3 regions of the Janthinobacterium sp. GW821-FHT03A03 genome follow, and region 1 is predicted to be linked to each of the others. Evidence: predicted binding sites of a transcription regulator. Region 1 holds the regulator's gene; each other region holds the start of a gene.

Region 1 (2,251 bases):
GGCAATCTGATCGAGTTGCGCCGCGCGGGCCTGCTGGCCGCTTTTGAAGCGGCGGGCGAGGATGCCGCCCTGGTCGATGGCGCCATCGTGCACTTTTTGGCCGCCCGCAACCGTGTCCAGCCCTATGACGATGTCTTGCCTGGCTTGGCCTGGCTGCGCCAGCGCATGCTGGTCGGCTCCATCTCGAATGGCAACGCGGACCTTGAAATTATCGGCCTGGCGCAGCATTTCAAGGTGTCCATCGCCGCCAGCGATTTCGGCGTGGCCAAGCCCGATGCCAGCATCTTCCTGGCCGGTTGCGCCGCGCTGGGCGTGGCGCCGCACGAAGCCGTGTACGTGGGCGACGACCTGTATTTCGACGTGACGGGGGCGCAGGGGGCGGGCATGCGCGCCGTCTGGATGAACCGCAAGGGCAGCGACGCGCACCTGGCGGCTGGCGTGCAGCCGGACGCCATCTGCGCGAACTTTGATGAATTGCTGCTGTGGCTGCAAAGGCAACTGGAAGATTGATCGCCGCTGACCGGGCGAACGTGCATAATAGACGCTGTTGACGCACGTTTGGCCGCCTTCGTTGCCGTTTGCGTCACAGTACCTTGCTTAACTACACACCATGCAACTCGATACACGTGCCCAAACACTGCTGAAAGCCCTGGTCGAGCGCTATATCGCCGACGGCCTGCCGGTCGGTTCGCGCGCCTTGTCGAAAATTTCCGGTCTCGACCTGTCGCCGGCCACGATCCGCAACATCATGGCCGATCTGGAAGAGCTCGGTTATGTGGCCAGTCCCCATACCTCGGCCGGACGCATCCCCACGCCGCGCGGCTACCGCATCTTTGTCGACACCTTGCTGACGGTCAAGCATCTCGATGAACACCTGGTGGAGTCGCGCCTGCGCCTGCAGACGCCGCAGCCGCAAAAAACCATCGCCAATGCGGCGCAGATGCTGTCGTCGCTGTCGCAATTTGCCGGCGTCGTGCTCAGCCCGCGCCGCGAATCCGTGTTCCAGCAAATCGAATTCCTGCGCCTGTCCGAAAAACGCATCCTGCTCGTCATCGTCGCCCCCGGTGGCGACGTGCAGAACCGTTTATTGCTGACGGAGGCGGACTATACGCCGGCGCAACTGGTGCAATCGGCCAATTACATCAACCAGAACTATGGCGGCCTGTCGTTTGACGCCGTGCGCGTGCGCCTGCAGGGCGAGTTGCGCCAGCTGCGCGACGATATGGGCAGCCTGATGCAGGCGGCCGTGGAGGCGGGCAGCGAAGCGATGGCCGATCATAGCGACGATATGGTGATTTCCGGCGAGCGCAACTTGCTCAGCGTGAGCGATTTGTCATCGAATATGCACTCGCTGCGCCAGATGTTCGACATGTTCGAGCAAAAAACGGGCCTGATGCAGCTGCTCGACGTGTCGAGCAAGGCGACGGGCGTGCAGATTTTCATCGGCGGCGAGTCGAACCTGGTGCCGATGGATGAGATGAGCGTGGTGACGGCGCCGTATGAAGTCAACGGCAAGATCGTGGGAACGCTGGGAGTGATCGGACCGACGCGCATGGCTTACGAGCGCGTCATTCCGATAGTCGATATCACGGCGAAATTACTGTCCAACGCACTCAGTCATCATTGAACGTCAGGCCGGCCGTTCCCTTGCGGAAACGGCCGGCTCGTATCAGGCGGATTTGTGCGGGCAGGCCGTCTTGATGCAGTTGCCGTAGATAGCCAAGGCGTGTTCGGCGATCTTGAAGCCGCGCTCTTCGGCCACTTTTTGCTGGCGGATTTCGATGTCTTCGTCGAAGAATTCTTCGACCCGGCCACAATCGAGGCAAACCAGGTGGTCGTGGTGGGAACCTTCGTTGAGCTCGAAGATGGCCTTGCCGGTTTCAAAATGGTTGCGGTTGAGCAAGCCTGCCTGTTCGAATTGCGTCAGGACACGGTAGACAGTTGCCAAACCGACATCCATATTGTCGGCCAGCAGAATTTTGTAGACATCTTCCGCTGTCAGGTGGCGTACCGGGCTACTCTGGAAGATATCGAGTATCTTCAGCCGTGGCAGGGTCGCTTTCAGGCCGCTTGCCTTGAGATCACTAGGATTGTTACTCATGTTTGTTGCTCGTATGTGGGTCAGGTGCTTTATCATATAGCGTTTTGTCGGGGAGTGCCAAAATATGCATTTTTTGGCGGGCCGGTCACTCCTGGCGTTTTGTTCATTCAATTGAGGTCATTTATGCGCGTAACACCGGCTGTATTGCCA
Region 2 (2,251 bases), 750 kb from region 1:
CCGCCATAGCGGTTTTCGCAAGAGCGGCGCGTCAGCGTCTGTTGGCCGCCCTTGCCGTCAAGCACCATCGTCAAGTCGCGGCAAGTACGGTGGTAACTGCCAGGTTTGGCGTCCGTCCGCGAAGGCGTCAGGCGCACTGCCAGCGGCGCCGCATTACCCAAGCCTTTGTTGCTCCACTGGCGCGTCTTGCCATCCTCTTCATCTTTCAAGGTGCGCACGGCGGCCGTCAGCAAGGATTTCTGTTCCTTTGCATTCAGCTTGGCGACCGTCACGTCGGACAGGAAGGGCGGATACACGACGGGCGCCGGGTCCTTGCCCTGCACATCCCAACGGCCGCTGTTCTGCGAACAGGTGCGGCGACTCAGGTCCTGCGACTTGTCGCCCGCCGTGACGACGAATTTCAGGTCGCGGCAGATGTGCGCCTTCAGGCTGTGTTCCGTCATGCCGGAGTTGCTGAAGTTATATGTGACCTTCACCCGCACGCCGCTGTCGCCGCCGTTGTCCCACACGTGCGCTTCCTGGTCGTCGTCATCCTTGTTGAGGTCATTGAACAGCTCATTGAGCAGCATGTCCTTTTCCAGCGGCGTCAGGGTCGCCACGGTGATTTCGTCGAGAATGGTGGGCGTTTGCGCGGCGGCATGGCCCAGGCAGGCGAGGCCGATGGCGGCGGCGCCCAGCAGGCGCAGGGCGGAACGGGAAAGTGTCAATGGCATGGTGTGCTTTCTGGCGCAGATGGCGATATTGATATGCAATTGCAATCATCTTATCAAAGTTCATAGCAAAACCCTGTTTCCTGTGCGTACAGGAACGCCCCTCCCCTGGCGGGCATGCTAGAGTCGCGCCTGTTGCTGACGCCCGGGAAGTTGGCTTGCGCCAGCGCAAACCCTGCGTAAATGCAGGCTGCGCAGAACGTGTATGCATATCTTCCCGGTGAATAAGCCCTTGAATAAGCCCCCTACCGTCCCTATAATTAGCACTCGTTAGTAGAGAGTGCTAACAAACTCTTTCGTAGCAATCCTCAGGACATGATGGTGTATGCCGGGCAACAGCAGGGAACGCTACGCGGCGGGCGACGCCGCGATGCACCACTGCCCAGCGCCGGCATGCACACGATGACATGGGGTTTGCTTGACCGTTGCGGGCTGCTTTCAACGGCGGTCACTGACTGCACGCCTGGCGCTGTGCCAGGCATGTATTCATTTAGCAACACCTATCCATTGAACTTTAAGGAGTTTTGTATGAATCTGCGCCCATTGAACGATCGCGTCATCGTCAAACGCCTCGACCAGGAAACCAAGACTGCGTCCGGCCTCATCATTCCTGATGCAGCTGCTGAAAAACCGGATCAAGGCGAAGTCCTTGCCGTAGGCAATGGCAAGATTCTCGACGACGGCAAAGTCCGTCCTCTGGATGTCAAAGTGGGCGACCGCGTCCTGTTCGGCAAGTACGCCGGCCAAACCGTCAAAGTTGACGGCGATGAGCTGCTGGTCATGCGCGAAGAAGACATCATGGCGATCGTCGTCAAGTAATTGTTTCCACGTTGTAGACAGATACATCCCGAAACTCAGGAGAATTGAACATGGCAGCTAAAGAAGTAGTATTCGGCGACGCAGCGCGCGCCAAGATGGTCGAAGGCGTTAACATCCTCGCCAACGCAGTCAAAGTCACCTTGGGCCCGAAAGGCCGCAACGTCGTGCTGGAGCGCTCGTTCGGCGCCCCTACCGTCACCAAGGATGGTGTGTCGGTAGCGAAAGAAGTTGAACTCAAAGACAAGCTCATGAACATGGGCGCGCAAATGGTCAAGGAAGTTGCTTCCCGCACCAGCGACAACGCCGGCGACGGCACTACCACCGCCACCGTGCTGGCACAAGCCATCGTGCGCGAAGGCATGAAGTTCGTTGCCGCCGGCATGAACCCGATGGACCTGAAGCGCGGTATCGACAAGGCAGTTGCTGCCACCGTCGAAGAACTGGCGAAAATCGCCCGTCCTTGCACCACGACCAAGGAAATCGCCCAGGTTGGCGCGATCTCGGCCAACTCCGACTACTCGATCGGCGAGCGCATCGCTGAAGCGATGGAAAAAGTCGGCAAGGAAGGCGTCATCACCGTCGAAGACGGCAAGTCGCTGAACGACGAGCTGGACATCGTTGAAGGCATGCAGTTCGACCGCGGCTACCTGTCGCCGTACTTCATCAACAACCCAGAGAAACAAGTTGCCGTCCTGGACAGCCCATTCGTCCTGCTGTGCGAC
Region 3 (2,251 bases), on a different contig from region 1:
TTTTTACTGCGGCTCTGGCTTGCTGTTACACGTAAGCGGCCAGCGCGCCCTTCATTTTTTTCAGCGCCGCCACTTCGATCTGGCGGATGCGTTCGGCCGATACGCCGAACTCTTCTGCCAGGGTGTGCAGGGTGGCGCCGGAACCGTCGTCGTTGGCCAGCCAGCGCGCTTCGATGATGCGGCGCGAACGGTCGTCCAGCTTGCTCAAGGCCGTTTCCAGGCCTTCCGATTGCAGGCGCGTCACTTGCTCCGCTTCCAGCACCTTGGTCGGCTCGCTTTGCTCCGACGACAGGTAGGCGATCGGCGAAAACTTGTCGTCCTCATCGTCGGTCGGCGACTCCAGGGCGATGTCGCGGCCGCTCAAGCGCGTTTCCATCTCGATCACTTCTTCGCGCTTCACGTCGAGCAGCTTGGCCAGCGCGTCGATCTGCTTCGGCGTCATCGCATCGAGGCCCGTCTTGTGGCTGCGCAGGTTGAAGAACAGCTTGCGCTGCGCCTTCGTCGTCGCCACTTTGACCAGGCGCCAGTTTTTCAGGATGTACTCGTGCATCTCGGCTTTCACCCAGTGCATGGCGTACGACACCAGGCGCACGCCCTGGTCAGGGTCGAAACGTTTCACGGCTTTCATCAGGCCGATATTGCCTTCCTGAATCAGGTCGGCATGCGGCAAGCCATAGCCCAGGTAGCCGCGGGCAATCGAGACCACCAGGCGCAGGTGCGACAGCACCAGCTCTTGCGCGGCGGCCAGGTCATTTTTTTCGCGCAGGCGTTTCGCCAGCGACATTTCTTCGGCGTGGGTCAACATGGGCAGACGGTTCACGGCCGAAATATAGGCGTCGATATTGCCCAGATTGCCGGTGAACCCGAGGCCCAGCGCGTTATTCTTGGTCGGAACCAATGCGGACGTTGCGGACATCATAGTCATGTTTTCTCCCTCGTAGTCTTGCTTTGTTCCAGTTGGCCATGTCACACGACAGGGCCCGTTTTTAGTTCGTTCTTGCGTATCCGGTCTTGCACTTTGCAGTTCGCGGCACCATCTATATCTGGCGCTCATGGCGATCCTGCCTGGGTATGTCCATATATTAGCACTCTCTGCTTGAGAGTGCCAATCAGCACATTTAATCGCTCTGATAGCCTATATGCTATGGGGTTTTAATGACTGATATGTAATCTAAAACATCGCGCCGGGCCGCATCGGCACTGCCATGCGCGCCCTTTTCTTGCTTCCCAGCGACAACATACATAGTCTACGGCCGCAAGCTGAAGCGAACCTTAAGAATACTTGCTTAATATCAAGATAACAGCAGTATGGGGTGAGTGTCAAAAAAACAAGGGGCAGTGAGGAATGGCGGCGCGCGTGGCGCCGCCATGGGAGGGAAGGTCAGTTCAGGCGCGCCAGATGGCGCTGCACGCAGAGGAAGGCGCCGGTCAGGCCCAGGCCCGCGCTGACGGCCAGCAGGCCGGCCATCGACAGCGGCGCCAGCGGCACCAGCTGGAATTCGGACGCGTACAGGCGGGCAAACTCGGCAATCGCGGTATTGAGCGGCTGCAAGGCCAGCGCCACGGCGCCCAGGGCCAGCGCGCCGGCGCACAGGCCCAGCAGGGCGCCCGTGTAATAGAAGGGGCGGTGGATGAAGGTGTCGGTTGCGCCGATCAGTTTCGAGATGCTGATTTCATCGCGCTGCTGCATCACTTGCAGGCGGATGGTATTGAAGACCACGGCGATGACGGCCACGCCCAGGGTGATCGCCAGCAGCAGCAGCACCAGGCGCAGCACGCCCAGCAGGGCCGCCAGGCGCTTGACCCAGGCCGAATCGACTTGCGCCGATTCCACGCCGGGCAGGTGGCGCAGCTGTTCCGCCACGGCGTCGACGTCCTGCGCTTCGCTGGCGCTGCTGAAGGCGTCGAGTTTCAGCACATAGCTGTCGGGCAGGGGATTGTCGCCCAGGGTGCTCAGCACGTCGGCCAGGCCGTTCTTGTTTTTCAGGGTGTCGAGCGCCTGTTCGCGCGGGATGAAGACGATCTTCGCCTTTTGCTCGCGCACGATCTTGCGCATGGCGCCGGCCAGGGCCACGGCCTGCTCGCGCGGCGTGTCGATTTTCAGGAAGACGCTGATTTCCGGGTCGACCGACATCTGCTCCGACATGGGACGCACGTTGTCGAGCATGGTCAGGCCGGCAAACGGCAGCGACAGGGCGATGGCGACGACGACGACGTTCAATAAAAAGCCGCCGGGCGACTTGCGCAGATG

Evidence for each region. Region 1 encodes HrcA, which represses chaperone genes, less so after heat shock. Its sites were predicted from a motif close to TTAGCACTCNNNNNNNNNGAGTGCTAA; they were not measured.
Region 2: a site for HrcA is predicted at 971-997, ahead of groES (co-chaperone GroES). Genes of this name have one in related genera too.
Region 3: a site for HrcA is predicted at 1,083-1,109, ahead of rpoH (RNA polymerase sigma factor RpoH). Genes of this name have one in related genera too.

What each region holds. Positions count from the first base shown of each region.
Region 1 covers NZ_JBWKUZ010000001.1:1,285,466-1,287,716, reverse strand. The annotation lists gene AC07VI_RS05965 (HAD family hydrolase) at 1-510, shown strand, start outside; gene hrcA (heat-inducible transcriptional repressor HrcA) at 611-1,627, shown strand; gene fur (ferric iron uptake transcriptional regulator) at 1,670-2,101, opposite strand; gene AC07VI_RS05950 (outer membrane protein assembly factor BamE) at 2,201-2,251, shown strand, end outside.
Region 2 covers NZ_JBWKUZ010000001.1:530,743-532,993, forward strand. The annotation lists gene AC07VI_RS02435 (hypothetical protein) at 1-713, opposite strand, end outside; gene groES (co-chaperone GroES) at 1,239-1,529, shown strand; gene groL (chaperonin GroEL) at 1,580-2,251, shown strand, end outside.
Region 3 covers NZ_JBWKUZ010000012.1:77,666-79,916, forward strand. The annotation lists gene rpoH (RNA polymerase sigma factor RpoH) at 26-919, opposite strand; gene ftsX (permease-like cell division protein FtsX) at 1,382-2,251, opposite strand, start outside.